DNA from 3 places in the Pseudomonas sp. Eth.TT006 genome. Region 3 is predicted to be linked to each of the others. Evidence: predicted binding sites of a transcription regulator. Region 3 holds the regulator's gene; each other region holds the start of a gene.

The links. Region 3 encodes sigma-54, which starts transcription at its own class of promoters, with help from an activator protein. Its sites were predicted from a motif close to ANTGGCATNNANNTTGCTNT; they were not measured.
Region 1: the regulator sigma-54 is predicted to act here: its motif matches at 8,123-8,142, upstream of glnA (glutamate--ammonia ligase).
Region 2: the regulator sigma-54 is predicted to act here: its motif matches at 7,016-7,035, upstream of glnK (P-II family nitrogen regulator).

The regions. Positions count from the first base shown of each region.
Region 1 is NZ_JBTJEN010000005.1:246,962-256,905, reverse strand. It holds gene ACXR0M_RS10725 (DUF2339 domain-containing protein) at 1-872, opposite strand, end outside; gene ACXR0M_RS10720 (glycogen/starch/alpha-glucan phosphorylase) at 1,041-3,491, opposite strand; gene ACXR0M_RS10715 (YkgJ family cysteine cluster protein) at 3,746-4,183, shown strand; gene typA (translational GTPase TypA) at 4,494-6,314, opposite strand; gene thiI (tRNA uracil 4-sulfurtransferase ThiI) at 6,454-7,908, opposite strand; gene glnA (glutamate--ammonia ligase) at 8,237-9,643, shown strand; gene ACXR0M_RS10695 (DUF4124 domain-containing protein) at 9,927-9,944, shown strand, end outside.
Region 2 is NZ_JBTJEN010000001.1:377,661-387,604, reverse strand. It holds gene lysA (diaminopimelate decarboxylase) at 1-657, shown strand, start outside; gene dapF (diaminopimelate epimerase) at 661-1,491, shown strand; gene ACXR0M_RS01780 (DUF484 family protein) at 1,505-2,230, shown strand; gene xerC (tyrosine recombinase XerC) at 2,233-3,132, shown strand; gene ACXR0M_RS01770 (HAD family hydrolase) at 3,129-3,839, shown strand; gene sutA (transcriptional regulator SutA) at 4,031-4,357, opposite strand; gene ACXR0M_RS01760 (secondary thiamine-phosphate synthase enzyme YjbQ) at 4,460-4,885, opposite strand; gene ACXR0M_RS01755 (ammonium transporter) at 5,102-6,439, opposite strand; gene glnK (P-II family nitrogen regulator) at 6,477-6,815, opposite strand; gene ACXR0M_RS01745 (accessory factor UbiK family protein) at 7,228-7,488, shown strand; gene ACXR0M_RS01740 (HigA family addiction module antitoxin) at 7,575-7,844, opposite strand; gene ACXR0M_RS01735 (hypothetical protein) at 8,050-8,220, shown strand; gene ACXR0M_RS01730 (N-acetyltransferase) at 8,763-9,215, shown strand; gene ACXR0M_RS01725 (hypothetical protein) at 9,250-9,420, shown strand; gene ACXR0M_RS01720 (YifB family Mg chelatase-like AAA ATPase) at 9,593-9,944, shown strand, end outside.
Region 3 is NZ_JBTJEN010000002.1:189,743-199,686, forward strand. It holds gene tldD (metalloprotease TldD) at 1-912, shown strand, start outside; gene yjgA (ribosome biogenesis factor YjgA) at 1,012-1,536, opposite strand; gene pmbA (metalloprotease PmbA) at 1,645-2,991, shown strand; gene ACXR0M_RS04010 (HPr family phosphocarrier protein) at 3,098-3,373, opposite strand; gene rapZ (RNase adapter RapZ) at 3,389-4,246, opposite strand; gene ptsN (PTS IIA-like nitrogen regulatory protein PtsN) at 4,249-4,713, opposite strand; gene hpf (ribosome hibernation-promoting factor, HPF/YfiA family) at 4,726-5,034, opposite strand; gene ACXR0M_RS04030 (RNA polymerase factor sigma-54) at 5,108-6,604, opposite strand; gene lptB (LPS export ABC transporter ATP-binding protein) at 6,791-7,516, opposite strand; gene lptA (lipopolysaccharide transport periplasmic protein LptA) at 7,516-8,061, opposite strand; gene lptC (LPS export ABC transporter periplasmic protein LptC) at 8,048-8,620, opposite strand; gene ACXR0M_RS04050 (KdsC family phosphatase) at 8,629-9,153, opposite strand; gene ACXR0M_RS04055 (KpsF/GutQ family sugar-phosphate isomerase) at 9,153-9,944, opposite strand, start outside.

The sequences.
Region 1 (9,944 bases), on a different contig from region 3:
AACCCGCCCAACGCGGCAGCGGCGGCCAAGCCCAGCGCATCCTGCGTGATAGCAAGAATCGCTGAGAACACTGTCACCGCCACCAACAAGCCCAACGCGGCGGACGGGTCGAGCAACGGGTGCAGGCGCATCGCCGCAAACACCGTCAGGTACAGCACCGCGATCCCGGTGCCCTGCAGAATCAGCGCATAGTTGCTGTTGCGTCGACGCAGCCACCAACCCAGCGCCAACAAGGCCAGCGCGGCTGCCGCGACCCCGGCGTAACGCACTTCGATCGGCACCACCATGCCTTCGGTGGCGTAGCGCAACAGGAAGGCCAGACCGAAGAACAACAGCACCACGCCCACCCGCAGCACGGTGTTGCCGCCGAACAGCCAATTGCGTGCTGCGCCGATGCCACGCTCGATAAGGTTCGGGCCACGGGGTTCGGCGGGTTGCTTGGGTGTCGTGGGTTCGTCAGTGATCGCGTCCAGACGCCAGACATCGGCCGGCAGCGGCTGGCTGGTTTCGCTGGCGACGGTCGTGACCGGTTCAAGTTCGGGCGGCAGTTCCCAGATCAGGTCCGGCGCTGCCGCAGGTTCAGTCAGGTCGACGGGCTCGACGGCCGGCTCGCTGACCGGTTCCGCGCTGGCCGCTGGCACCGCATGAGAAGGTGAGCCTTCCAGCAGATACAGGCGCTGCGCGACGCCCTGCAACGCTTCCTTCGTCTGTTCAAGTTGGCGTTGTTGCTCCGCCGCCTGCGAGCCAAGCCGAGCGATGCGCAGCGTCTGCCCGATCACCAGCCCGAGCAGTGCCCCCAGCAGCGCGTCGCTGAACGACTCGTCGAGCAACCAACCGAGCAGCAGCCCGATCAACATGAACATCCATTGCATGGTCGATATCCCTGAGCACAAAGGCCAATCCGGGAAGATTAGCGCAGCCTGATCCAAAAAGATCGCAGCCTTCGGCAGCGCCTACAGGGTTATCTGAGAACCCGTGGAGGAGTTGCCGAAGGCTGCGATCTTTTGCAGCGCGCCGATTATATCGAGCCGAGCGGAAAGTTACTCCAGTGCCTTCCAGATATCGGTGGCGTACTCGCGGATGGTCCGGTCGGACGAGAACCAGCCCATCCGCGCCGTGTTGAGCACCGCCGAGCGCCACCAGTTGTTGGAGTCGTGCCAATGCGCGTCAACGCGTTTTTGCGCTTCCCAGTAGGAATCGAAGTCGGCGCAGACCAGGAAGCGGTCATAGTCCACCAGCGAATCGATCAGTCCGGTGTAGCGCGAGGTGTCATCCGGCGAGAACACGCCGCTGCGGATCGCCTGCAGCACGTCGCTCAAGCGATTCGACGCAGCGATGTCCGGCGCGGCGCTGAACTCGTGGCTCTGTTTGCGCGCTTCGACCTGCTGCGCGCTGAGGCCGAAGATGAACATGTGCTCGGCGCCGATGCGCTCGCACATTTCCACGTTGGCGCCGTCGAGGGTACCGATGGTCAGTGCGCCGTTGAGGCCGAACTTCATGTTACTGGTGCCCGACGCTTCGAAACCGGCCGTGGAAATCTGCTCGGACAAGTCCGCCGCCGGGATGATGCTCTCGGCCAGGCTGACGTTGTAGTTGGGCAGGAATACCACTTTCAGCAGGCCACGCACGGTCGGGTCGTTGTTCACCACCCGGGCGATGTCGTTGGTCAGTTTGATGATCAGCTTGGCCTGGTGATAACTGGCCGCCGCTTTACCGGCGAAGATCTTCACCCGCGGTACCCAGTCGACTTCCGGCTCGGCGCGAATCGCCTGATACAGCGCCACCGTGTGCATCAAATTGAGCAACTGGCGTTTGTATTCGTGGATCCGTTTGACCTGCACGTCGAACATCGCCGCCGGGTTGACCGCGATCCCCAGCCGCTCGTGAATCAGGTAAGCCAAGGCCTTTTTGCTATGTAGACGCTGCTCGGCGAAGGCTTTGCGGAACGTGGCTTTCTCGGCGAACGGTTCGAGATCGACCAAGCGTTCTTCGGGATTATCCAGCACGTCCGGGCCAAGGTTATCGACCAGCATTGAGGTCAGTTCGGAGTTGGCCTGGAACAGCCAGCGGCGGAAAGTAATACCGTTGGTTTTGTTGTTGATCCGTTCCGGGTAGAGCTTGTGCAGTTCGGCGAACACGGTTTTGCGCATCAGTTGCGTGTGCAACCCGGACACACCGTTGACACTGTGCGAACCGAGGAACGCGAGGTTACCCATACGCACCCGGCGCCCGTTGTCCTCTTCGATCAGCGACACCGCGCGCAGCACGTCGAAATCGTGGATGCCCTTGGCCCGCAGCGAATCGATGTGCTGGGCGTTGATCAGATAGATGATCTGCATGTGCCGCGGCAGCATGCGTTCCATCAGGCCGACCGGCCAGGTTTCCAGCGCTTCGGGCAGCAGCGTGTGGTTGGTATAGGAAAGCGTATCGACCGTGACCTGCCATGCCGCATCCCACGCCACGTCATAGACGTCGACCAATTGCCGCATCAGCTCGGCGACGGCAATCGAGGGGTGAGTGTCGTTGAGCTGAATCGCCGCGTGATCGCCCAGGGTCAGCACCGAGGTGTGCATGTTGCGATGGCGACGCAGCAGATCCTGCAGCGAGGCGGCAACGAAGAAGTATTCCTGGCGCAGGCGCAGCTCCTGACCGGCTTCGGTGCTGTCCGCCGGATAAAGCACACGGGAAATGCTTTCGGCGCGGGCTACTTCAGCCACTGCACCCAAGTGGTCGCCGGCGTTGAAGCGCTCCAGGTGCAGATCTTCCATGGCCCGCGCGCGCCACAGGCGCAAGGTATTCACGCTGGCCCCGCGCCAGCCGACCACCGGCGTGTCGTAGGCAATCGCGCGCACGGTTTCTGCGGGCGACCAGACCTGTTTGGTTTTGCCGCTGGCATCGGTGACGGTTTCCACGCTGCCGCCGAAGCCGATGCTGTACACCACTTCCGGACGCTCGAACTCCCACGGGTTGCCGAAGTCCAGCCAGTGCTCGGTCTGCTCCTGCTGCCAGCCGTCGACGATGGCCTGACGGAACAAGCCGTGCTCGTAACGAATACCGTAGCCATGCCCGGCGATGCCGAGAGTCGACATGCTTTCCATGAAGCACGCCGCCAGACGGCCGAGGCCGCCGTTGCCGAGTGCCGCATCCGGTTCCAGCAGGCGGATGCGCTCCAGATCAACACCGAGTTCGGTCAGCGCTTCACGGGCGACATCGAGCAGACCGAGGTTGCTCAGGCTGTCGTAGAGCAAACGGCCGATGAGAAATTCCAGCGAGAGGTAATACACCCGTTTCTGGCCTTTGCGGTAGATCTGCCGGGTGTGGTCCATCCAGTGTTCGACCATGTGATCACGCGCCGCCAGGGCAATGGCTTCGAACCAGTCATGGTCGAAGGCGTGATCCGGGTCTTTGCCCACCGCGTAGGTGAGTTTGGTCAGGACGGCGTCGCGGAATGCGGCCACCTCTGCTTCGCGAACAAGTGGTTCTTGAGTCATCAATAAGACCTCGAGCGAGCTGGAATTGTCTGAGCCTAGACGGTCTGACCGACGGTAGAGGCGCAGGTTCGGCAGTTTTTCCGCAGACGGTGAGATAGCCCGACATTACCTTGGCGAGTGAGCTAATGAATGCAGGGGCCGTGCCGTACTGGTGGCCGATTGCGCGGCATCTGCAAAAATCTGGCGAAAGGTTGTTCAAAAATCCACCAGTCCCGGTATGATCGCGCGCCCTGATGCATACGCCTGGTAACCCGATGATGAAGCCCAACCTGATTGCCGCCGCCGAGATCGACCGTCTCGATACGTGGGCCAAATATTCGGCCCCGATGTGCGGCTCTTGTGTCTCCAGCTGCTGCACCCTGCCGGTCGAGGTCAAGATCAAGGACCTGGTGCGCATCGGCGTGGTCGACGAGTTCGAGCTGGGCGACCCGCCGAAGAACATCGCCAAGCGTCTGCAGAAGGAAGGCCTGGTCGAGCGCTTCAACCAGAAGTCGGGGATCTTCACCCTGCAGCGCATGAGCAACAACGATTGCTACTACCTGGATCGTAAGAGCCGCCTGTGCACCATTTATGACAAGCGCCCGGACACCTGCCGCAACCACCCGAAGATCGGACCGCGTCCGGGGTATTGCGCGTACAAGCCGAAAGAAGTGGTGCGCGAGCAGAATTTCCGCGCGATCGAGAAGTTCTAAAAGCTTACCCTCACCCCAGCCCTCTCCCGGAGGGAGAGGGAGCCGACCGAGGTGTCTGGTGCCATACATCGACTTGAAACACCCAGTCGATTATGGATTCGCTACAGCTGGACAAAATCGATTATGGATTCAGCAGAATTCTTGCAAGTCGGTGCATCTCATGAATATCCCCCGATCAGTCCCCTCTCCCTCCGGGAGAGGGTTAGGGTGAGGGGCTCTTGATCTTCAAGAGATCCCACATTTCCCCCAGACAAACAAAAACGCCCCCGGTCTCGCGACCGGGGGCGTTTTTTTCAGCCTTGGCTAAAGCTTATGCCTTGGCTTTCTTGGCAGCGCGGGTGCGCTCGCTTTCGTCCAGGATCTTCTTGCGAAGACGGATGGACTTAGGAGTGACTTCGCACAGCTCGTCTTCCTGGATGTATTCCAGAGCCTGTTCCAGGGTGAAACGAACAGGTGGAACCAGAGCGATGGTTTCGTCTTTACCCGAAGCACGCATGTTGTCGAGCTTCTTGCCTTTGGTAGGGTTCACACCCAGGTCGTTGTCGCGGCTGTTCTGACCAACGATCTGACCGTTGTAGATCTCCTGGCCGTGTTCTACGAACAGCTTGCCACGAGCCTGCAGGGTTTCCAGCGAGTAGGTCAGCGCCTTGCCGGTTTCAACCGAAACCAGAACGCCGTTCTGACGGCCGGACATGTGGCCCGACTTGACTGGCGCGTAACGATCGAAGATCGAGGTCAGGATGCCAGCACCGTTGGTCAGGGTCAGGAACTGGTTACGGAAACCGATCAGACCGCGAGCAGGGATGTTGTATTCCAGACGAACACGGCCCTTGCCATCCGGCACCATGTTGCTCAGGTCGCCTTTACGCAGACCCATCTCTTCCATGACCTTGCCCTGCGATTCTTCAGGGATGTCGATGGTCACGTTTTCGAACGGTTCCTGCTTCACGCCGTCAACTTCACGGATGATCACTTCAGGACGGCCCAGGGCCAGCTCGAAGCCTTCGCGACGCATGGTTTCGATCAGTACCGAGAGGTGCAGCTCACCACGGCCGGAAACCTTGAACTTGTCAGCCGAGTCGCCTTCTTCAACGCGCAGTGCAACGTTGTACAGCAGCTCTTTGTCCAGACGATCCTTGATGTTACGCGAGGTCACGAACTTGCCTTCTTTACCGCAGAATGGCGAGTCGTTTACCTGGAAGGTCATGGAAACGGTTGGCTCGTCAACGGTCAGCGGCTTCATCGCCTCGACGGTGTTGATGTCGCACAGGGTGTCGGAGATGAACAGCTCGTCGAAGCCGCTGATGCAGACGATGTCGCCAGCTGCTGCTTCTTCAACGTCAACGCGGTGCAGACCGTGGTGACCCATCAGCTTCAGGATACGACCGTTGCGGCGCTTGCCATCGGCGCTGATAGCGACAACCGGAGTGTTCGGCTTGACGCGACCACGAGCGATACGGCCAACACCGATAACACCCAGGAAGCTGTTGTAGTCCAGAGCGGAGATCTGCATCTGGAACGGACCGTCACGGTCAACGGCCGGAGGCGGAACGTGGTCAACCACTGCCTGGTACAGGGCAGTCATGTCTTCGCCCATGGCAGTGTGGTCCAGACCGGCAATACCGTTCAGGGCCGAAGCGTAAACAACCTGGAAGTCCAGTTGTTCTTCGGTAGCACCGAGGTTGTCGAACAGGTCGAAGATCTGGTCCAGAACCCAGTCCGGACGCGCGCCTGGACGGTCAACCTTGTTGATCACCACGATTGGACGCAGGCCAGCTTCGAAAGCCTTCTTGGTCACGAAACGGGTTTGCGGCATAGGGCCGTCTTGAGCGTCAACCAGCAGCAGAACGGAGTCAACCATCGACATTACGCGTTCAACTTCGCCGCCGAAGTCGGCGTGGCCCGGGGTGTCCACGATGTTGATGTGGTAGCCGTTCCAGTTGATGGCGGTGTTTTTCGCCAGAATGGTGATACCGCGCTCTTTTTCCTGGTCGTTGGAGTCCATCACGCGCTCGTCGTTGAGCTCGTTGCGCTCCAGAGTGCCGGATTGACGCAGGAGTTTGTCTACCAGGGTGGTCTTACCATGGTCAACGTGGGCAATGATGGCGATGTTACGTAGATTTTCGATCACTTGTGTATCTCGATCAGAGGATTCGGTTTGCTGACAAGTCTTGGCAGCGATTAACAGTAGTGTCCGGCATGGCCGTTACAGCTTGACGGCGGTGTCGGGGGGCCGGTGACGCAGGCCACAGGCAAACAGCCCCGGGCACTTAGCTCGGTCGATAAACGCGCACATTGGCATGCCCCTCACTGAGCAAATGGTGAGCATGCAGGCGACTCATCACGCCTTTGTCGCAATACAGCAGGTACTGGCGAGTCGGATCCAGCTCCTTGAAACGAGCGTTCACTGCGTAGAACGGCATCGTCTGTACTTCTACGCCGGCGAGTTCCAGCGGGTCATCCTCGGCCGCATCCGGGTGACGGATGTCGATGACGATCTGACCGGCCAGCGCTTCGCCGACTTCTTCAATCTGCAAATCCTGGCCCAATTCGTCGATCACCCGATCGATCGGCACCAGTTTGGCGTTTTCGAGCGCACGCTCGAGGACCGCCATGTCGAATTCTTTCTCTTCGTGCTCAACGCGGTGGCGTTTGGCGGCGGTCTTCGGATTGACCGAAATGACCCCGCAGTATTCCGGCATGTGCCGGGCGAAATCGGCGGTGCCGATCTCGTTGGCCGTGTCGATGATGTCCTGCTTGTGCGCGACGATCAGCGGGCGCAGCACCAGCTTGTCGGTCACGCAGTCGATCACCGACAGGTTCGGCAAGGTCTGGCTCGACACCTGAGATATCGCTTCGCCGGTCACCAGTGCATCTATATGCAGGCGCTCGGCAATGGCGGAAGACGCGCGCAACATCATACGCTTCAACACAACGCCCATATGACTGTTATCGACCTTGCCGAGAATTTCGCCCAACACTTCTTCGAACGGAACACTGACAAATAGCACGCGTTGCGAGCTGCCGTACTTCTTCCAGATGAAATGCGCGACTTCCATCACGCCCAGTTCGTGGGCACGCCCGCCGAGATTGAAGAAGCAGAAATGCGCCATCAGCCCGCGACGCATGATCTGGTAGGCCGCGACCGTCGAGTCAAAGCCGCCGGACATCAGGACCAGCGTCTGCTCCAGGGCGCCGAGCGGGTAACCGCCGATGCCGTTGTGCTGGCTGTGGATGACAAACAACCGTTGGTCGCGAACTTCGATGCGAACTTCGATTTCCGGCGCTTTCAGGTCGATTCCGGCCGCCCCGCACTCACGACGCAGCTTGCTGCCGACGTATTTTTCGACGTCCATCGAACTGAACGGGTGCTTGCCTGCACGCTTGCAGCGCACCGAAAAAATCTTCCCGGCCAGTACGTCGCCGTAGTGCTGTTTGCACTTCTCGGTGATGTCGTCGAAGTCACCCAGCGGGTACTCGTCGATCTGCAGAAAATGCGCGACGCCAGGCGTACACGTGAGGCGCTCACCCATCTCTTTCAAGGCTTTGGGGTCGGTCACGCGGGTTTCCAGCTCGAGATTGTCCCACACGCCGTTCACCACCACGGCCGGGTCCAGATCGCGGAGCACGGCGCGGATGTTCTTGGCCAGCTGGCGGATGAAACGCATCCGGACAGGGCGGCTTTTGATGGTGATCTCGGGGAAGACTTTTACGATTAGTTTCATGAAAACAGCGCGCGCAGGGCCAGCCGAAAAAGGGGGGCGCGGATTATAGCGGAAATTGCTCAAGGTTTAACCAGTTAATATACAGAAGGTTTTGCACGCACCAAAACGGGTCAATTTCAGAATCGCACGCTACATTAAGGGGCGAGATTGTCCCCTTTATTGCGCTTTGCACCGCTACAAGCGTGAATTTGGGGCAAAAAACCCATGGTGGGGCACTGGCATGCAATTTGCTCCCTTGTGAGGCAGGTTGCCTTGGCAGAGTATCTGCGCCGGCATCACCCATATTAAGGGCATCCACTACCAAGCCCTAAGCCACCCGGAGGACACTATGTCGAAGTCGGTTCAACTCATCAAAGATCATGACGTCAAGTGGATTGATCTGCGCTTCACGGACACCAAAGGCACTCAGCACCACGTGACCATGCCGGCTCGCGATGCGCTGGAAGACGACTTCTTCGAAGTCGGCAAGATGTTCGACGGCTCCTCCATCGCTGGCTGGAAAGGCATCGAAGCCTCCGACATGATCCTGCTGCCGGACGACGAGACTGCCGTTCTCGATCCGTTCACCGAAGACCCAACCCTGATCCTGGTCTGCGACATCATCGAACCTTCGACCATGCAAGGTTACGATCGCGACCCGCGCGCCATCGCCCACCGCGCCGAGGAATACCTGAAGACCACCGGTATCGGTGACACCGTGTTCGCCGGTCCAGAGCCAGAATTCTTCATCTTCGACGAAGTGAAGTTCAAGTCGGACATCTCCGGCTCGATGTTCAAGATCTACTCCGAACAAGGTTCGTGGATGTCCGACCAGGACATCGAAGGCGGCAACAAAGGCCACCGTCCTGGGATCAAAGGCGGCTACTTCCCGGTTCCGCCGTTCGACCACGACCACGAAATCCGTACTGCCATGTGCAACGCCCTGGAAGAAATGGGCCAGACCGTTGAAGTTCACCACCACGAAGTGGCGACTGCCGGTCAGAATGAAATCGGTGTCAAGTTCAACACCCTGGTGAAAAAAGCTGACGAAGTTCAGACGCTGAAATACGTTGTCCACAACGTTGCCGACGCTTATGGCCGCACCGCGACCTTCATGCCGAAGCCACTGTACGGCGACAACGGTTCGGGCATGCACGTGCACATGTCCATCGCCAAAGACGGCAAGAACACCTTCGCTGGCGAAGGCTATGCCGGCCTGTCCGAAACCGCCCTGTACTTCATCGGCGGTATCATCAAACACGGTAAGGCCCTGAACGGCTTCACCAACCCGGCCACCAACTCCTACAAGCGTCTGGTGCCAGGTTTCGAAGCGCCAGTGATGCTGGCCTACTCGGCGCGCAACCGCTCCGCCTCGATCCGTATTCCTTACGTCAACAGCCCACGCGGCCGTCGTATCGAAGCACGCTTCCCGGATCCGGCAGCCAACCCGTACCTGGCTTTCGCAGCACTGCTGATGGCCGGTCTGGACGGTATCCAGAACAAGATCCACCCAGGCGATGCCGCTGACAAAAACCTGTACGACCTGCCGCCTGAAGAGGCGAAAGAGATCCCACAGGTTTGCGGCAGCCTGAAAGAAGCCCTGGAAGAGCTGGACAAGGGCCGCGCGTTCCTGACCAAGGGCGGCGTGTTCTCCGACGACTTCATCGACGCTTACATCGCGCTGAAATCCGAAGAAGAAATCAAGGTTCGCACCTTCGTACACCCACTGGAATATGAGCTGTACTACAGCTGCTGATCCGCTAGCGCCGCGCTACGCGGCGTGACACAAAGAGGCCTCCTTCGGGAGGCCTTTTTTATTGCCTGATTTCGTTGGCGCCGCACGACCCTGTGGGAGCGGGCTTGCTCGCGAAGGCGCTGGGTCATTGACGGAAATATTGGCTGACACGACGCCTTCGCGAGCAAGCCCGCTCCCACAGGGAATTCTGGCGTCTGAATGATCTCCGGATATGTTCCGGGTTGGGTCAACCGTCACACCTGTCCTATGCTGCAACCCATCGCTTTCAATTCCGGTCGATTTCATGGGTCGCACCTTCCTC
Region 2 (9,944 bases), on a different contig from region 3:
TGCCACATCGGCTCGCAACTGACCACCCTGCCGCCGTTCCTCGACGCCCTCGACCGCCTGCTGGATCTGGTCGACCGCCTCGGCGATTGCGGCATTCACCTGCGCCACATCGATCTCGGTGGTGGCCTGGGCGTGCGTTATCGCGATGAAGAGCCGCCGCTGGCTGGCGACTACATCAAGGCTGTGCGCGAGCGTCTGGACGGACGCGATCTGGCGCTGGTGTTCGAGCCGGGCCGCTTCATCGTCGCCAACGCCGGCGTGCTGCTGACTCAGGTCGAGTACCTCAAGCACACCGAACACAAGGATTTCGCCATCGTCGATGCGGCGATGAACGACCTGATCCGCCCGGCGCTGTATCAGGCGTGGATGGACGTCACCGCGGTCAAGCCGCGTGACACCGCCGCGCGCCCGTACGACATCGTCGGCCCGATCTGCGAAACCGGCGACTTCCTCGCCAAGGATCGTGAACTGGCGCTGGCAGAGGGCGACTTGCTGGCCGTGCATTCGGCCGGTGCCTATGGCTTCGTGATGAGTTCCAACTACAACACCCGTGGCCGTGCCGCTGAAGTGTTGGTAGACGGTGATCAGGTTTTTGAAGTGCGCCGCCGCGAAACCGTGGCCGAGCTGTTTGCCGGCGAAAGCCTGCTGCCGGAGTAACCCATGCTGCTGCGTTTTACCAAAATGCACGGCCTGGGCAATGACTTCATGGTTCTCGACCTGGTCAGCCAGCACGCGCATATTCAGCCCAAACACGCCAAGCAATGGGGCGACCGGCACACCGGTATCGGTTTCGACCAGTTGCTGATCGTCGAAGCGCCGAGCAACCCGGACGTGGATTTCCGTTACCGGATTTTCAACTCCGACGGCTCGGAAGTGGAACAGTGCGGCAACGGTGCACGCTGCTTCGCGCGCTTCGTGCTCGACAAGCGTCTGACCGCCAAGCGCAAGATTCGCGTCGAGACCAAGGGCGGGATCATCGAGCTGGACGTGCGCAACGACGGCCAGATCGGCGTCAACATGGGCGCGCCGCGCCTGGTGCCGGCGGACATTCCGTTCGACGCACCGACGCAGGCGACCAGCTATCAGCTGGAAGTCGATGGCACCACGGTCGAACTGGCTGCCGTGTCGATGGGCAATCCGCATGCGGTACTGCGCGTGCAGGACATCAACAGCGCACCAGTGCATGAGCTGGGGCCGAAAATCGAACACCATCCGCGCTTTCCGGCGCGGGTCAATGTCGGCTTTCTCCAGGTCATCGACCGCCACCGCGCGCAATTGCGCGTATGGGAACGCGGCGCCGGGGAAACCCAGGCCTGCGGTACCGGCGCCTGCGCGGCGGCGGTGGCGGCCATCAGTCAGGGGTGGATGGATTCGCCGCTGTTGATCGACCTGCCCGGCGGGCGTCTGTCCATTGAATGGGCAGGCCCCGGCCAACCGGTACTGATGACCGGTCCGGCAGTGCGTGTATACGAAGGACAAGTGCGTCTTTGAGTGAGCAGAAGCCATGACCGATAAGCCTCAGGTACCCGCCCGACAGTCCGCCGAATCCGCGTCCGAGAGCCTGGAGGCGGCAGCGGTTGCCGCGTACCTCGAGGCTCACCCGGACTTCTTCGTCGAGCACGAAGAACTGCTGCCCGCCATGCGCATTCCCCACCGGCGCGGTGACACCGTGTCACTGGTGGAACGGCAGATGACCATTCTGCGCGACCGCAACATCGAGATGCGCCACCGCCTCTCGCAGTTGATGGACGTGGCCCGCGACAATGATCGCCTGTTCGACAAGACCCGCCGCCTGATCCTGGCGCTGATGGACGCCGCCAGTCTCGAAGACGTGGTGATCTGCGTCGAAGACAGCCTGCGCCAGGACTTTCAGGTGCCGTTTGTCAGCCTCATCCTGCTCGGAGACAACCCGGCGCCGGTCGGCCGCTGGGTCACTCACGCCGACGCACAAACCGCAATTGGCGGCCTGCTCACCGAAGGCAAAAGCGTCAGCGGCACCCTGCGTGAACATGAGCTGGACTTCCTGTTCGGCGAAGAGCAGCGCAAGCAGATCGGCTCCACTGCGGTGGTTGCGGTCAGCCACCAGGGGATTCACGGCATCCTGGCGATCGCCAGCCGCGATCCGCAGCATTACAAGAGTTCGGTCGGCACGCTGTTCCTGAGCTACATCGCTGAAGTCATGGGTCGCGTGCTGCCACGGGTCAACAACTCCCTGCGCTCGGTACGCTGAACATGGAACGGCAACTGGACGCTTACTGCGAGCACCTGCGCAGTGAGCGACAGGTGTCGCCGCACACCCTGTCGGCCTACCGCCGCGACCTCGATAAAGTCCTCGGCTGGTGCATCAAGCAGAACATCGGCAGTTGGGCCGCGCTGGATATTCAGCGTCTGCGCAGCCTGATCGCCCGTTTGCATGCGCAGGGCCAGTCTTCGCGCAGCCTCGCCCGCCTGCTTTCGGCGGTACGCGGGCTCTATCACTATCTCAATCGCGAAGGCCTGTGCGACCACGACCCGGCCACCGGCCTGGCCCCGCCGAAAGGCGAGCGGCGCCTGCCGAAAACCCTCGACACCGATCGCGCCCTGCAACTGCTTGAAGGTGCGGTCGAGGATAATTTTCTGGCGCGGCGCGATCAGGCGATTCTCGAGCTTTTCTATTCTTCCGGCCTGCGCCTGTCCGAGCTGACCGGGCTCAACCTCGATCAGCTCGACCTGGCGGACGGCATGGTTCAGGTGCTCGGCAAGGGCAGCAAGACCCGTCTGCTGCCGGTCGGCAAAAAGGCCCGCGAAGCGCTGGAGCAATGGCTGCCACTGCGGGCGATGACCAATCCGGCGGATGACGCGGTGTTTGTCAGTCAGCAAGGCCGCCGTCTCGGTCCGCGCGCGATTCAGGTGCGGGTCAAACTCGCTGGCGAGCGTGAACTGGGGCAAAACCTGCATCCACACATGCTGCGGCATTCTTTTGCCAGTCATTTGCTGGAGTCCTCGCAGGACCTGCGCGCGGTGCAGGAACTGCTCGGCCACTCGGACATCAAGACCACGCAGATCTACACCCATCTGGACTTCCAGCACCTGGCGGCGGTCTACGACAGCGCCCACCCACGGGCCAAACGCAGCAAAGGCGACGATTCATGAACATCCAGTTGATCACCTTCGACCTCGACGACACCCTGTGGGACACCGCCCCGGTGATTGTCAGCGCCGAAGCGGTACTGCGCGAATGGCTGAGCGAACATGCGCCGAACCTCGGCACTGTACCGGTAGAGCATCTGTGGGCGATTCGCGAGCGGGTGCTGGCCAATGAACCGGGGTTGAAACATCGCATCAGCGCTCTGCGTCGGCGAGTGTTGTTTCACGCGATGAAGGACGCTGGATACGCCCATGGCGAAGCAACCGACCTGGCAGACAAGGGTTTTGAAGTGTTTCTGCATGCGCGGCATCAAATCGAAGTGTTCCCTGAAGTCGAGCCCGTGCTGGAGATTCTCGCCAACCATTACGCCCTGGGCGTGGTCACCAATGGCAATGCCGATGTGCGTCGCCTGGGCCTGGCGGACTACTTCAAATTCGCTTTGTGCGCCGAGGACATCGGCATTGCGAAACCGGATGCGCGGCTGTTTCACGAGGCGTTACAGCGTGGTGGCGTGAGCGCTGACCGGGCGGTGCACATTGGTGATCATCCAGGTGATGACATTGCCGGGGCGCAGCAGGCCGGGATGCGGGCGATCTGGTTCAACCCGGCGGGCAAGGCCTGGGAGGCGGATCGTCTGCCGGACGCCGAGATTCGTAGCCTCACGGATCTGCCAGCGGTACTGGCGAATTGGAATTCCCGACTCTCATCCTGAATTTACATCATTCCCTGTGGGAGCTGGCTTGCCAGCGATGAGGCCAGCACATCCAGCATCAATGTTGTCTGGCAGGCCGCCATCGCTGGCAAGCCAGCTCCCACAAGGTCCGCATCGCCTTCAGATGTTTATTCCAGGCATGAAAAAGCCCGCAGCGACGGCGGGCTTTTTCAGCAAGCAAGTGGCACGCCTCAGATAGGGCGGCTGCCGTACTTGTTGTCCGGCTTCTTGGGCGGATCGGCGACCACGTTGGCCTCCACTTCCTGCACCTTGCCACCGCGCGCAAGGAATTCTTCCATGGCCTTGGCCAGGGCGTCACGCTCCTTGTTCTTGGCTTCGATGCTTGGCAACTCGTCTACCGACACCGCAGCCTTGGCTTTGCCTTTGGCAGCCGGGGCCGGCGTATCGTCACCGCCATCGTCTTCAGCAACGTCTTCCGCTGCTGCTTCCAGGCCTTCCTCGGCCTCGTCTTCGTCGCCTACTTCGAGGTCGTCGTTTTCCAGATCATCGTCGCTCATGTTCTACCTCATGACTTGCGAAAAGCAGATTAGTTATAGACCAGCTTTGGCGACTGTCGAAAGTCGCCGGAAAAAAATCGGTAACCGCTGATGATCAGCGGTTTACGCCCCTTCACCGTACAAGGTGGCGAGGACTTTACGGGCACCGCCATGATCACGGTGCTCGCCCAGATAAACGCCTTGCCAGGTGCCCAGTGCCAGCCGTCCCGCCGCTACCGGCAAACTGATCTGGCAGCCCAGCACGCTGGCCTTGAAATGCGCCGGGAGGTCGTCCAGGCCTTCGTCGTTATGCTCATAGCCGTCTGCTCCTTGTGGGATCAGACGATTGAAAAATCGTTCGAAGTCGCGACGGACCGCCGGATCGGCGTTCTCGTTGATGGTCAACGACGCCGAGGTATGCTGCAGCCACAAATGCAACAGACCGATCCGGCACGCCTTGAGTTCAGGCAGGCCGGCGAGTAACTCGTCCGTTACCAGATGAAAGCCCCGGGGCCGTGCCCGCAGGGTTATCAGAGTCTGTTGCCACATACAGTTCTCCGCACGTTCGGGGCGCATTCTAGCGCGCTCTGGGAAAAAACAAAGAGCCTAATATTCCCGCGATGATGTAAGCCATTGGCCGCAGAAAAAAGCGAATCGAAAACACGGCCAAAGCCGTAGGAAAAAACCTTTCAGCCCGCCTTTCAATGACAAATCCCGGACAAAAAAATGCCCGGCAAGCCGGGCAAGTTTTTTTGATACGCGTACTTACAGGTTGTAGCCGCGTTCGTTGTGTTGTGCCAGGTCCAGGCCAACCGACTCTTCTTCCTCGGTCACACGCAGACCCATCACGGCATCCAGTACCTTGAGGATGATGAAGGTGACGACCGCGGTGTAGATCACCGTGAAGCCGACGCCTTTGCACTGAATCCACACTTGCGAAGCGATGTCGGTCACGGTGCCGAAGCCACCCAGCGACGGCGCAGCGAACACACCGGTCAGGATCGCGCCGAGAATACCGCCGATACCGTGCACGCCAAAGGCGTCAAGGGAGTCGTCGTAACCGAGCTTGCGTTTCAGGGTGGTGGCGCAGAAGAAGCACACCACGCCCGCCGCCAGACCGATCACCAGTGCGCCCATCGGGCCCACGGTGCCGGCAGCCGGAGTAATTGCCACCAGACCGGCAACCACACCCGAGGCAATGCCCAGTGCGCTTGGTTTGCCGTGGGTGATCCACTCGGCAAACATCCAGCCCAGCGCGGCAGCCGCGGTTGCAATCTGGGTGACCAGCATCGCCATGCCGGCGGTGCCGTTGGCGGCAGCGGCGGAACCGGCGTTGAAGCCGAACCAGCCGACCCACAGCATCGCTGCGCCCATCAGGGTGTAACCGAGGTTGTGCGGCGCCATCGGAGTGGTCGGGAAGCCTTTGCGCTTGCCCAGTACCAGGCACGCTACCAGACCGGCGATACCGGCGTTGATATGCACCACGGTGCCGCCGGCGAAGTCGAGCACGCCCCAGTCCCACAGCAGGCCGCCGTTACCGGACCAGACCATGTGCGCGATCGGTGCATAGACGAGGGTGAACCACACGCCCATGAAAATCAGCATTGCGGAGAACTTCATGCGTTCGGCGAACGCGCCGACGATCAGCGCCGGGGTGATGATCGCGAAGGTCATCTGGAAGGTGACGAACACCGCCTCAGGGAACAACGCGGCCGGGCCGGTCAGGCTCGCCGGGGTGACACCGGCCAGGAACGCCTTGCCCATGCCGCCGACGAAGGAGTTGAAGTTGACGACGCCCTGCTCCATGCCGGTGGTGTCGAACGCGATGCTGTAGCCATAAATGACCCACAACACGCTGATCAGACCGGTAATGGCGAAGCACTGCATCATCACGGAAAGAATGTTTTTCGACCGCACCATGCCGCCGTAGAACAGCGCGAGGCCGGGAATGGTCATGAACAGCACGAGGGCTGTGGAGGTCAGCATCCAGGCGGTATCGCCGGAATTGAGGACTGGAGGCGCCACCGGATCTGCCGCCATGGCCAGGCCGGGCATTACGATGGACAACAGGGCGCCTAGCCCTGCGAATTTACGCAGAGTCATATTGTTTTCTCCTGGGGCGTTGGGTTTGTGGCGGCGCTTAGATCGCGTCGGTATCGGTTTCGCCGGTACGGATGCGAATCGCCTGTTCCAGATTGACCACGAAGATCTTGCCGTCACCGATCTTGCCGGTGTTGGCCGCCTTGGTTATCGCTTCGATAACCCGATCCAGATCCTTGTCGTCGATGGCCACGTCGATTTTCACCTTGGGCAGAAAATCGACCACATATTCCGCGCCGCGATACAGCTCGGTGTGACCCTTCTGCCGGCCGAAGCCTTTGACTTCAGTAACGGTAATGCCCTGCACGCCGATTTCGGACAGCGACTCGCGCACGTCGTCCAACTTGAACGGCTTGATGATGGCAGTGACTAGCTTCATGAAACTCTCTCCCGAATTGGTGGACTTGCCCCAGGAAAACAAACCCGACTCAAGTCTAAGCGCAGTGCCTGGCTTTGTAACGCATCGTCGGCCTTACCTGCCCGACTGACGCCAGCTAACCGCTGCTGACGAAACTCCCGCTCCGTCTGCCGCACTGCATTCGTCACAGCGACTGCATCAGTGCATGGGTCACTACCGACTAAGCAGAAAGCTTGCCATCTCGCCAAATTCCCCTGATTTCAATCCTTTGGCCGCTACCGCAGGCACTGGCGCGAAAATCGACCGACGGTTACGCACAACAACGGTGCGCCACTGTGCGTCCATCTGCGCGAAAAGCGTGCATCGGTGCCTGCAACAATGACTATAGACACTGCGTGATACACTGCCGGCCACTGTTTACAGGACACCTTCCATGCTCGCGCCCAAAGACTTCCTCGACGCCCTGAGCGGCACCGCCTCCCGCCTCTTCAGCGGCGACACCCCGCTGCCGAAAGCCGAAATCGAAAGCCAGTTCAAGATGCTGCTGCAGAGTGCCTTCAGCAAACTCGACCTGGTCAGCCGCGAAGAATTCGACAGCCAGATGGTCGTCCTGGCCCGCACCCGCGCCCGCCTCGAAAGCCTCGAAGCCAAAGTCGCCGAGCTCGAAGCCAGGCTGACGCCGCCCGCTGAATAATCCGCGCCCTCTGTAGGAGCTGCCGAAGGCTGCGATCTTTTGATCTCCAGCCTTTCATCCCGGTAAACGTCCTACACGCTTCATCGCTAAAAGCCCGCACGCCTGCTTTGAGCCCTGCGCAATTCATAAGTCGACTGAAGATTCATCCAGAACTCAGGCGTAGTCTTGAGATGAACAGCAAGTCTGATTGCCAGATCTGCGCAGATCATCAACTGGCATTTCACAAGCTTTTCGATCTCGCTTTCGTGCCAGTTCGTGGGCGTGGCCAGATCCATGACAGTCATGCCCAACGGCTCCATGAATTCCTTATACAGAACCTCGCCCGGATGAATCGCGCGCATACCATTGCGGTCCATTTTTCGCCTCCAGAGGCTGTATTGATTGGCCAAACTGGAGCATCCGACTCCCGGATACAAGACCTTCACCCCCCCCCCTTTCGCCGGCGTCCTACAACTATTAGGGCATGGCCCTACAAACATCAGCGTCTGCGCCTAATTACGCAGCCCTTAGGCATGTCATTACATTGGCAAATGAAATACGCCCATCAAGAGGGAGGTATCTGTGAAGGACAAGAAGAGGAAGGAAAAGCTATTTCAGATTGTTGATTTGCACCTCGAAGCACTCCGTTTGGCTGGGGATATGTCAGCCAACCAACGGCGATTTATTGAAGTTGCTGTTACATGTGGGCCAGCGCTTGAGCCAAGCGGCGCGCTGGCCGGTAGAAAATCCTGAGTGAAAAATAAAAAAGGCGTCCATAGGACGCCTTTTTTTGTTCGAAGGAATAGTCGCAGCGATTCTTTAGCTCCTGGCTTTACGGCCGTGGGTTCAGAATCCGACAGGCTAGCCCGTCGTCACTACTTCAGAGAAACCAGCTTTCTCTGCTGCCAAAAATGCGGGGGAGCTTTTACTGGTGCCCAGTCCCGACGAATGCGCAGTTGCAGTCCTTGAGCGGGAGGATCCTTCAGTACCGCTCAGGAGTCAAAGCTCATTTACGATCAAGAGCACCGCAAAACCCTCATCCATGCCGACATAAAGTATTGCCTCTCCACCCTCTCACACCATGAACTGGTCATCTCCAACGTCCTTCACTAACGCAAGCACAGTCCTACGATGACCGTCCCCTACGTCTGATTACGTAAGCATCAATGTCTTCGATATCGTCTGCATATTGATCCCGACAGAACAAGACGATGCGAAGAAAAGGCAAAGGTACCGAGCTTCGAAATCAGACACTCAAATCTGAATCGCGCAAACTTGCACATCAAACAATGTCCATGGACCCAGAAGCTCTGGCAGCTGGAGTTGATGCTCTATCACTCAGGATCGATCCGATAACTCCAGTAGCAATCAACGCGTTCCACCAGTGGACCGGCCCCGTTGGGTATCCCTGGGACGCTGTTTTGGACTGGAAGACCAAAGATGCAAAAGGGCTGGACTTGGCGTTCTGGTACGAAGAAGAACTGTGCGGACTGTGCTACGCAACGCCGCGAAGAAGCACGATCTGCATGAAAATCGTCCTTTTGCAGGGACACACCTGCAAGACAAATACCTTGCGGGGCTGGATCGCTCCGATGGCATTGCTGACAACAGAGTTCTACGCCCGGAAGCTGGGGTGCACGCAAATCGAAGTACAAGAGCCAGACTCAGGCGCCATCCCTTACTATCAGACGCTGGGATTTTATTTTGATACAACCGGTCGCCTTGTCTTTCCATTGGACGACCAATAAGATCGAATCAAACATCCAGGCACGTGAGGTGTTTATGAAGCAGAAGAAGCAGAAAACCCAACCGGCACGGGTTTCCAAACCAGGTACCGAGACACTCGGTTTACCGGACAGAGTTTCAGCCAGCCAGCGGCATTTTCTGAAAATAGCCGCGACCTATGGCAAGGAAATGGAGCCCGATGGTTGGCTCGCCGGTGGTGGAACCTGAGTACCGCAAAAATGACCGCCTGACAGGCGGTTTTTTTATGCCTGAGGATTAGTGCCTTCAGCAACATCCAGTGAAAGTTAGCCCTTAAAACTGTCCGACCAACGCTCTCTCCCCAGACTACCCTTCAAAAACCCGCAGGAAGCGGCTCCCCGATTCAGCTCAAGGAACGACCATGTCCCTCTCCATCGTCCACAGTCGCGCCCAGATTGGCGTCGAAGCCCCCGCCGTCACCGTCGAAGTCCATCTCGCCAACGGTCTGCCGTCACTGACCATGGTCGGCCTGCCGGAAGCGGCGGTGAAGGAGAGCAAGGATCGGGTGCGCAGCGCGATCATCAATTCCGGACTGCAGTTTCCGGCGCGGCGGATCACCTTGAATCTGGCGCCGGCGGATCTGCCCAAGGATGGCGGGCGGTTTGATCTGGCGATTGCCTTGGGGATTCTGTCGGCGAGTGTGCAGGTGCCGTGTCTGACGCTGGACGAGGTGGAATGTCTGGGTGAACTGGCGTTGTCCGGGGCGGTGCGCC
Region 3 (9,944 bases):
GCCGCCGATGTGCGTCCGCTGGTGCGTTTCAACGTCAGCGTGATCGTCGAGCAGAATGGCCGTCGCGAGCGTGGCGGGCATGGCGGTGGCGGGCGTACCGACTACCGTTATTTCCTCGCCGAAGACCGCGCCATGGGCTATGCCCGTGAAGCGTTGCGTCAGGCGCTGGTGAACCTCGAAGCGATTCCGGCCCCGGCCGGCACCTTGCCGGTGGTCTTGGGCTCGGGCTGGTCCGGCGTGCTGCTGCACGAAGCGGTCGGTCATGGTCTGGAAGGCGACTTCAACCGCAAGGGCAGCTCGGCCTACAGCGGGCGCATGGGCGAAATGGTTGCGTCCAAGCTGTGCACCATCGTCGATGACGGCACCCTGAGCGGCCGCCGCGGCTCGCTGAGCGTCGACGACGAAGGCACCCCGACCGAGTGCACCACGCTGATCGAGAACGGCGTGCTCAAGGGTTACATGCAGGACAAGCTCAATGCGCGCCTGATGGGCGTGGCTCGCACCGGCAACGGTCGTCGCGAATCCTACGCGCATCTGCCGATGCCGCGCATGACCAACACCTACATGCTCGGCGGCGAAAGCGATCCGGCGGAAATCATTGCTTCGGTGAAGAAAGGCATCTACTGCGCCAACCTCGGCGGCGGTCAGGTCGACATCACCAGTGGCAAATTCGTGTTCTCCACCAGCGAGGCGTACCTGATCGAAGACGGCAAGATCACCGCGCCGGTCAAGGGCGCGACGTTGATCGGCAACGGCCCCGAGGCGATGAGCCGGGTGTCGATGGTCGGTAACGATCTGGCGCTGGACAGCGGTGTGGGCACATGCGGCAAGGACGGGCAGTCGGTACCGGTGGGCGTCGGTCAGCCGACGCTGAAGATCGATGCGATCACCGTGGGTGGCACGGGCGCATAAGGATGCAAACATCTCCTGTAGGAGCTGCCGCAGGCTGCGATCTTTGCTTTTTCAAGATCAAAAGATCGCAGCCTGCGGCAGCTCCTACAGAGATGCGTATCAACGCAGGCCGCGTTGGGTATCGTCCAGCTCGCGGATGTATTTGAAGATCTTGCGGCTGGAAGCCGGAGGTTTGTTGTGCGCAACCTCATGCTGAGCCTGACGGATCAGGGAACGCAGTTGCTGGCGATCGGCGTCCGGGTACTCGACGACGAATTTCTCCAGCACAGCATCGTCACCGGCGATCAGGCGGTCACGCCAGCGTTCGAGGTTGTGGAAACGCTCGTTGTACTGACGGGTGGAGGCATCGAGTTGATCGAGCAGGACCAGAATCGCGTCAGTGTCCTGATCGCGCATCAGTTTGCCGATGAACTGCAGGTGCCGTTTACGCGCGATGTTCGCGGTGTGCTTGGGCGCATCGGCCAAGGCCCGGCGCAAAGCGTCGGTCAATGGCAGTTTTGCCTGCAAGTCGGGCTTGAGTGTTGTAAGGCGCTCGCCAAGGTCAACCAGCGCATGCAACTCGCGTTTGACCTGAGATTTGCTTTTTTCTCCCGTATCGAGGGAGTCGTCGTAAGAATCAACCATGGTGGCAGTCCGCAAAGAAACGCCGCCATGATAACCAGTCGGGGGCCGCTTGTCCGGCCCGGTCGCTCGATGACCCCAGCCGAAAGCAGAATTTGAGTGGAGATGAGCATGAGTGCAGTTCAAAGCGTCGGCCCGCAGGCATTGCCGGCACTGCAGGAACAGGTCGAGCAGATCATCGCCGAAGCCAGGCGTCAGGGCGCCAGTGCCTGCGAAGTCGCGGTGTCGCTGGAGCAGGGGTTGTCGACGTCGGTGCGCCAGCGCGAAGTCGAAACGGTCGAATTCAATCGCGATCAGGGCTTTGGCATCACTTTGTATGTTGGCCAGCGCAAAGGCTCGGCTAGCACCTCCGCCACCGGTCCTGATGCGATTCGCGAAACCGTTGCCGCCGCATTGGCGATCGCCAAACATACCTCCGAAGACGAAGCCTCGGGTTTGGCCGATGCCGCGCTGATGGCTCGGGATATTCAGGATTTCGACCTGTTCCACGAATGGGACATCACCCCGGAGCAGGCCATCGAGAAGGCCTTGCTCTGTGAGGCGGCCGCGTTCGACGCCGATGCGCGGATCAAGAATGCCGACGGTACGACGTTGAGCACCCATCAGGGCTGCCGCGTGTATGGCAACAGTCATGGTTTCATCGGCGGTTATGCGTCGACCCGGCACAGCTTGAGCTGCGTGATGATCGCCGAGGCCGACGGCCAGATGCAGCGCGATTACTGGTATGACGTCAATCGCCAGGGCAGTCTGCTGGCGGACCCGGTGAGCATCGGCCAGCGTGCTGCGCAACGGGCGGCGAGCCGTCTGGGCGCGCGTCCGGTGCCGACCTGCGAAGTCCCTGTGCTGTTTTCTGCCGAGCTGGCGGGTGGATTGTTCGGCAGCTTCCTGTCGGCGGTGTCGGGCGGCAGTCTGTACCGCAAATCGTCGTTCCTCGAAGGCACTTTGGGCCAGATGCTATTCCCGGAATGGCTGACCATCGATGAACGCCCGCACTTGATGCGCGCCATGGGCAGTGCGTCCTACGACGGGGATGGCCTGGCCACGTACGCCAAGCCGTTCGTCGAAAAAGGCGAATTGGTGTCGTACATTCTCGGCACCTACTCCGGGCGCAAGCTCGGTATGCCGAGCACCGCCAACGCCGGCGGCGTGCATAACCTGTTCGTCACCCACGGTGATGAGGACCAGGCAGGGCTGCTCAAGCGCATGGGCCGTGGCTTGTTGGTTACGGAGTTGATGGGGCATGGCCTGAACATGGTCACCGGCGATTATTCGCGCGGAGCGGCGGGTTTCTGGGTCGAGAACGGTGAAATCCAGTTCGCGGTGCAGGAAGTGACCATCGCCGGCAATATGCGCGACATGTTCAAGCAAATCGTTGCGGTCGGTAATGACCTGGAACTGCGCAGCAACATTCGCACAGGCTCGGTGCTGATCGAGCGGATGACTGTCGCAGGTAGTTAAGCCCAAGCGGCCACAAAAAAAGACGCGCCACCCAGCCGGGTTGCGCGCCTTTTTTATGCCTGCTCTGTAGGAGCTGCCGAAGGCTGCGATCTTTTGACCCTGGCTGTCAGCCACCTTCATCGAAATAGTTGTTGATCAACTTCACCAAAGCGTCCAGCGCTTCCTGTTCCTGATGGCCTTCGGTGCTCAGATAGATCTTCGTGCCCTTGCCGGCGGCCAGCATCATCATCGCCATGATGCTTTTGCCGTCCACCGTGGTCTCCGGCGTACGCCCTACCCTGATCGTGCAATCCGGGAACTGGCCCGCCACGCCAACGAACTTGGCCGACGCACGGGCATGCAAGCCCAGTTTGTTGATGATTTCGATTTCCAGAGCAGGCATCGCGGTGTGAATCCTTTAAGTGAGGTCGCGGTGGCGAACCTGGACGTTCTTCAGGGTTTTCTGCAGGGCCTGACCCAGGCGTTCGGTCAGGTAAACGGAGCGGTGGTGCCCGCCGGTGCAGCCGATGGCAATGGTGACATAGGCGCGGTTGCTCGCGGCGAAGCGCGGCAGCCATTTATTCAGATAGCCGAAGATGTCCTGATACATCTCTTCAACTTCCGGTTGCGCCGCCAGGTACTCGGCAACCGGCGCATCCAGACCGGATTGCGCGCGCAGTTCCGGCTTCCAGTAGGGGTTGGGCAGGCAACGGACGTCGAACACCAGGTCGGCATCCACCGGCATGCCACGCTTGAAGCCGAACGACTCGACCAGAAAGGCCGTGCCCGGCTCCGGCTGATTCAGCAGGCGTAGCTTGATGGTGTCACGCAACTGGTACAGGTTCAGGTTAGTGGTGTTGACCTTGAGGTCGGCCAGGTCGGCGATCGGGCCGAGCAGGGCGGTTTCGTCTTGAATGGCTTCGGCCAGCGAGCGGTTGGCGGTGCTTAACGGGTGGCGTCGACGGGTTTCCGAGAAGCGCTTGAGCAGGGTTTCGTCATCCGCATCCAGATAGAGCACGTCGCACTGGATGTGGCGGCCGCGCACTTCTTCCAATAGCTCGGGGAAGCGCGACAGATGGCTCGGCAGGTTGCGCGCATCGATCGAAACGGCGACCAGCGGCTGGGCCAGTTCAGTGTGGACCAAGGCGCGTTCGGCCAGCTCCGGCAACAGGCCGGCAGGCAGGTTGTCGATGCAGTAGTAACCACTGTCCTCAAGGACATCCAGTGCCGTACTTTTACCTGAGCCGGATCGGCCACTGACGATGATCAAACGCATGATTACTGCCCGTTTTGCTCGTCCACTACAACCTGGTACAAGGCTTCGTTGCTCGAAGCACTGCGCAATTTATCGCGCACATCCTTGCGATCCAGCATGCTGGCGATCTGGCGCAGCAACTCCAGGTGCGCATCGGTCGCGGCTTCCGGGACCAGCAATACAAACAGCAGGTCAACGGGAGCGCCGTCGATGGCGTCGAAATCGATAGGGGCTTCAAGGTGCATCAGCGCGCTGATGGGCGACTGGCAACCCTTGAGGCGACAGTGGGGAATGGCGATGCCGTTGCCGAAACCGGTGGAGCCGAGTTTCTCACGGGCGATCAGCGCTTCGAAGACATCCTGCATCTCCAGATCCGGCACTTCGCGGGCGATCAGGTTGGCAATCTGTTCGAGGGCTTTCTTTTTACTGCCGCCCGGCACGTTCACCAAGGAACGGCCGGGGGTCAGGATACTTTCAAGTCGAATCATGGGTTGGGGGTGTTAACGACCGGTTGCGCCCTGGAGGAGGCTCTGGGTCTTTTCCTTATGCTTTTTGAGTTGGCGATCCAGCTTGTCGGTCAATGAGTCGATCGCAGCGTACATGTCGGTATCTTCTGCGTTGGCGACCACTTCGCTGCCGGGTATATGCAAGGTGGCTTCAATTTTCTGCTTGAGCTTTTCGACACACATCGTGACCTGCACGTTGGTGATCTTGTCGAAATGGCGCTCCAGTCGCTGGAGTTTTTCCTCGATGTAGGAACGCAGAGGTGGGGTCACTTCCAGTTGGTGTCCACTGATGTTGACTTGCATACAGCTTCTCCTTCGTTGCCAGTGCATAAAGCGGCAGGCCGGATAGCCTGCCACTGGAACGCTGTAACGTGGCTTACATCAACCGCTTGCGTTCGCTCGAAGGCGCGATCCCGAGGGATTCGCGGTACTTGGCGACGGTGCGGCGAGCCACCTGAATGCCTTGTGCCTCCAGTAAACCAGCGATCTTGCTGTCGCTCAATGGCTTTTTCTGATTTTCCGCCGCCACCAGTTTTTTGATGATCGCGCGGATCGCCGTGGACGAGCATTCGCCGCCTTCGGAGGTGCTGACGTGGCTGGAGAAAAAGTATTTCAGTTCATAAATACCGCGCGGGGTATGCATGAATTTCTGCGTGGTGACCCGGGAAATCGTCGACTCGTGCATGCCGACCGCTTCGGCGATGTCGTGCAGGACCAGCGGTTTCATCGCTTCGTCACCGTACTCCAGGAAGCCGCGCTGGTGCTCGACGATCTGGGTGGCGACTTTCATCAGTGTTTCGTTGCGGCTTTGCAGGCTCTTGATGAACCAGCGCGCCTCCTGCAGCTGATTGCGCATGAAGGTGTTGTCGGCGCTGGTGTCGGCGCGGCGCACGAAGCCGGCGTACTGGGCGTTGACCCGCAGGCGTGGCACCGATTCCTGGTTCAACTCGACCAGCCAGCGCTCGTTGTCCTTGCGCACGATGACGTCAGGCACGACGTATTCGGCTTCGCTCGACTCGATCTGTGAACCGGGGCGTGGATTGAGGCTCTGCACCAGTTCGATGACCTGGCGCAGTTCATCTTCCTTGAGCTTCATGCGCCGCATCAGCTGGCTGTAGTCGCGGCTGCCGAGCAGGTCGATGTAATCGCTGACCAGACGCTTGGCCTCGTTCAGCCAAGGGGTCTTGACCGGCAATTGACGCAGCTGCAGCAGCAGGCATTCGCCGAGGTTGCGCGCGCCGATGCCGGCCGGTTCGAATTGCTGGATGCGGTGCAGGACGGCCTCGATCTCGTCCAGCTCGATGTCGAGCTCCGGATCAAAGGCGTCGAGAATTTCTTCGAGGGTTTCGTCGAGGTAGCCCTGATTGTTGATGCAATCGATCAGGGTCACGGCGATCAGGCGATCGGTGTCAGACATCGGCGCCAGGTTCAGTTGCCACAGCAGATGGCTTTGCAGGCTTTCCCCGGCGGAGGTGCGGGTGGTGAAGTCCCACTCGTCGTCATCGCTGCTGGGCAGGCTACTGGCGCTGGTCTGGTAGACGTCTTCCCAGGCGGTATCGACGGGCAACTCGTTGGGGATGCGCTCGTTCCATTCACCATCTTCCAGGTTATCCACCGTAGGCGCGGCAGTTTCCTGATAGGACGGTTCCTGAATCTCGGTATTGGGTTTTTGCTCGGCGTTGTCGGCCAGAGGATCGGAATTGTCGAAGTCGTCGCCGTCTTCCTGGCGTTCGAGCATCGGATTGGATTCCAGGGCCTCCTGGATTTCCTGTTGCAGGTCCAGTGTGGACAATTGGAGCAGGCGGATGGCCTGTTGCAGCTGCGGTGTCATCGTCAGCTGCTGGCCCATTCTCAAGACTAGCGATGGTTTCATGGCAGGGGCTTAACACCTTATTCGCCGGCGCGCATGCGCCATCCACTACAGGGCGCCGGAGCGCCAAACTTAAGCAAATTATATGCCTGAAACTGTCGTGTTTGCCTAGAGCGCCGTAACAATAAAAGCGTAAAAAACAGCTTCAGCATGACAGCGCCCGCAGGGCAGGCCGAATGCGCTCTGGGTTCAGAGACGGAACTCGTGGCCCAGATACACTTCCTTCACCAGATCGTTGGCAAGGATGGTCGCAGCATCACCTTCGGCGATCAATTGACCGTCGTTGACGATGTACGCGGTTTCACAGATATCCAGCGTCTCACGAACGTTGTGGTCGGTGATCAGTACACCGATGCCCTTGGCCTTGAGGTGGTGGATGATCTGCTTGATGTCGCCGACCGAGATCGGGTCGACACCGGCGAACGGTTCGTCGAGCAGGATGAATTTCGGTGCGGTGGCCAGGGCGCGAGCGATTTCCACCCGGCGGCGCTCACCACCAGACAGGCTCATGCCCAGGTTGTCGCGGATGTGGCTGATGTGGAATTCCTGCAGCAGGCTTTCCAGTTCCTTGCGACGACCGGCCTTGTCGAGTTCCGCGCGGGTCTCGAGGATGGCCATGATGTTGTCGGCCACCGACAGTTTGCGGAAGATCGACGCTTCTTGCGGCAGATAGCCGATCCCGGCCTTGGCGCGGCCGTGCATCGGCTGGTGGCTGACGTCCAGGTCGTCGATCAGTACGCGGCCCTGATCGGCCTGCACCAGACCGACGATCATATAGAAGCAGGTGGTCTTGCCGGCGCCGTTCGGGCCAAGCAGGCCGACGATCTGGCCGCTGTCGATCGACAGGCTGACGTCACGCACGACCTGGCGGCTTTTATAGGCCTTGGCCAGGTGCTGGGCTTTCAGGGTTGCCATTACTGAGGATTCCCTTCGGTTTTCTTCTTCGGCTGGATCACCATGTCGATACGCGGACGCGCTTCGGTGACCTTGCTGCCGGTGGCGCGACCGGCGCTCGCCAGTTTCTTCACCGTGTCATAGACGATTTTCTCGCCCTGAGTGGTGTTGTTGTCCTTGTCGACAACCTTGGCCTTGTCGATCAGCACGACGCGGTTTTGTGCGGCGTGGTACTGGATCGTCACGCCCCAGCCCTGTACTGGCTTGGTGTCACCCTGGGTCTGCAACTGCTCGAAGTAAGCCAGGTTGCCGACCGAGGTCACGACATCAATGTCGCCGGTCGGGGTGCGGGTGATGGTCACCGTGTTGCCTTTAACGATCATCGAGCCCTGAGTGATGATCACGTCGCCCTTATAAGTGGCAACGCCATTCTTGTCGTCCAGCTGGGCGTCGTCGGCCTGAATGCGGATAGGTTGCTGCTGATCGTTCGGCAGAGCCCAGGCGCTCACGCTTCCCAGTGCTGCGCCCAGACTGAGCAAAATAGGGAGGGTTTTAACGAGCCTCATACTGTCCTCTTACGTTCGATTGCAGGTGTATCCTGCTGTCCTTCAAATACGCCTTCATTCCCACGCCAGTCGATACACCGCCAGCGCCGTCGATTCTAACGGGTTGCTCGGTCTGCGCATATTGCTGCTGAGGGAACACCGTCATGCGTGTGCTGGTGATCAGGGTGTCGCGGTTCTTTTCATCGGTGCGCTTGATGCGTACCGAGTCGATCAGTTCGACCTGAGTGCCGTCCGGATTGACTTCACCGCGCTCGCTGGTCACGTGCCACGGGAATTCGGTACCGCGGAACATGTTCAGGTCGGGCTTGGTGACCAGGGTCACGTCCGTCGCCTTCAGGTGCTCGGCCTTGTCCGAGGTCATCTCGTACTGCAGCTTGCCGTCCGGAAGGTACTGCAGGGTATGGGTGTTGGTGGCGTACCAGTCGATGGCCGTGTCTTCGACCTTGACCGCAGGTTTGTCGAGGAAACGTTCCGGACTGATGTTCCAGTAGCCGACGGCCGCGAACATCGCCGCGATACAGCCGAACAGCAGGAAGTTGCGAAATTTTTTGCTAAACATGATTTGGCTCACAGGTACGCGGCGTTGGCCGCATCAAGGCGGCCCTGGGCGCGCAGGATCAATTCGCAGAATTCGCGGGCGGCGCCTTCGCCACCACGGGCCCGGGTCACGCCATGGGCGTGTTCACGGACGAAATCGGCAGCGTTGGCGACGGCCATGCCCAGACCCACGCGGCGGATCACCGGCAGGTCTGGCAAATCGTCACCGAGGTAGGCGACCTGTTCATAGCTTAGGCCCAGTTGCGCCAGAAGGCCGTCCAGAACCACCAATTTGTCCTCGCGCCCCTGAAACAGGTGTGGGATCCCGAGGTTCTTCGCCCGCCGCTCGACCACCGGGGTCTTGCGGCCGCTGATGATCGCAGTTTCGACGCCAGCATTCATCAGCATCTTGATGCCCTGGCCGTCGAGGGTGTTGAAGGTCTTGAATTCGCTGCCGTCTTCAAGGAAGTACAGACGCCCGTCGGTGAGGACGCCGTCGACGTCGAATACCGCGAGTTTGATCGCTTTGCCGCGCTGCAGCAGATCGGTGGTCATTACATCACTCCTGCACGCAGCAGATCGGAAAGGTTGAAGGCGCCGATCGGGCGGTCTTCTTCGTCCACGACAACCAGTGCGTTGATTCGGTGGTCTTCCATGATTTTCAGCGCTTCGGCGGCGAGCATCTCGGGGCGTGCGGTTTTGCCGTGCGCGGTCATGACCTGGTCGATGGTGGCGCTGCGGATGTCGATGCTGCGGTCCAGCGTGCGGCGCAGGTCGCCGTCGGTGAAGATCCCGGCCAGTTTGCCGTCGGCTTCAATAATAGCGGTCATGCCCAGGCCCTTGCGGGTCATTTCCATGAGCGCGTCCTTGAGCAGGGTGCCACGTTGCACTTGCGGCAGCTCTTGGCCGGCGTGCATGACGTTCTCGACTTTCAGCAGCAGGCGTCGACCCAGTGCACCGCCCGGATGGGAGAAAGCAAAATCTTCAGCAGTGAAGCCACGGGCTTCCAGCAGTGCTACGGCGAGGGCATCGCCCATCACCAGCGCCGCGGTAGTAGAAGACGTCGGCGCCAGATTCAGCGGGCAGGCTTCGTGCTCGACATGCACATTGAGGTTGACTTCGGCGGCCTTGGCCAACGGTGACTGCGGATTGCCGGTTACGCTGATCAACTGGATGCCCAGGCGTTTGATCAGCGGCAGCAGGGTGACGATTTCGTTGGTCGAGCCGGAGTTGGACAGGGCGAGGATCACGTCGTCGCGGGTGATCATGCCCATGTCGCCATGACTGGCTTCGGCCGGATGCACGAAAAACGCCGGGGTGCCGGTGCTGGCCAGGGTCGCGGCAAT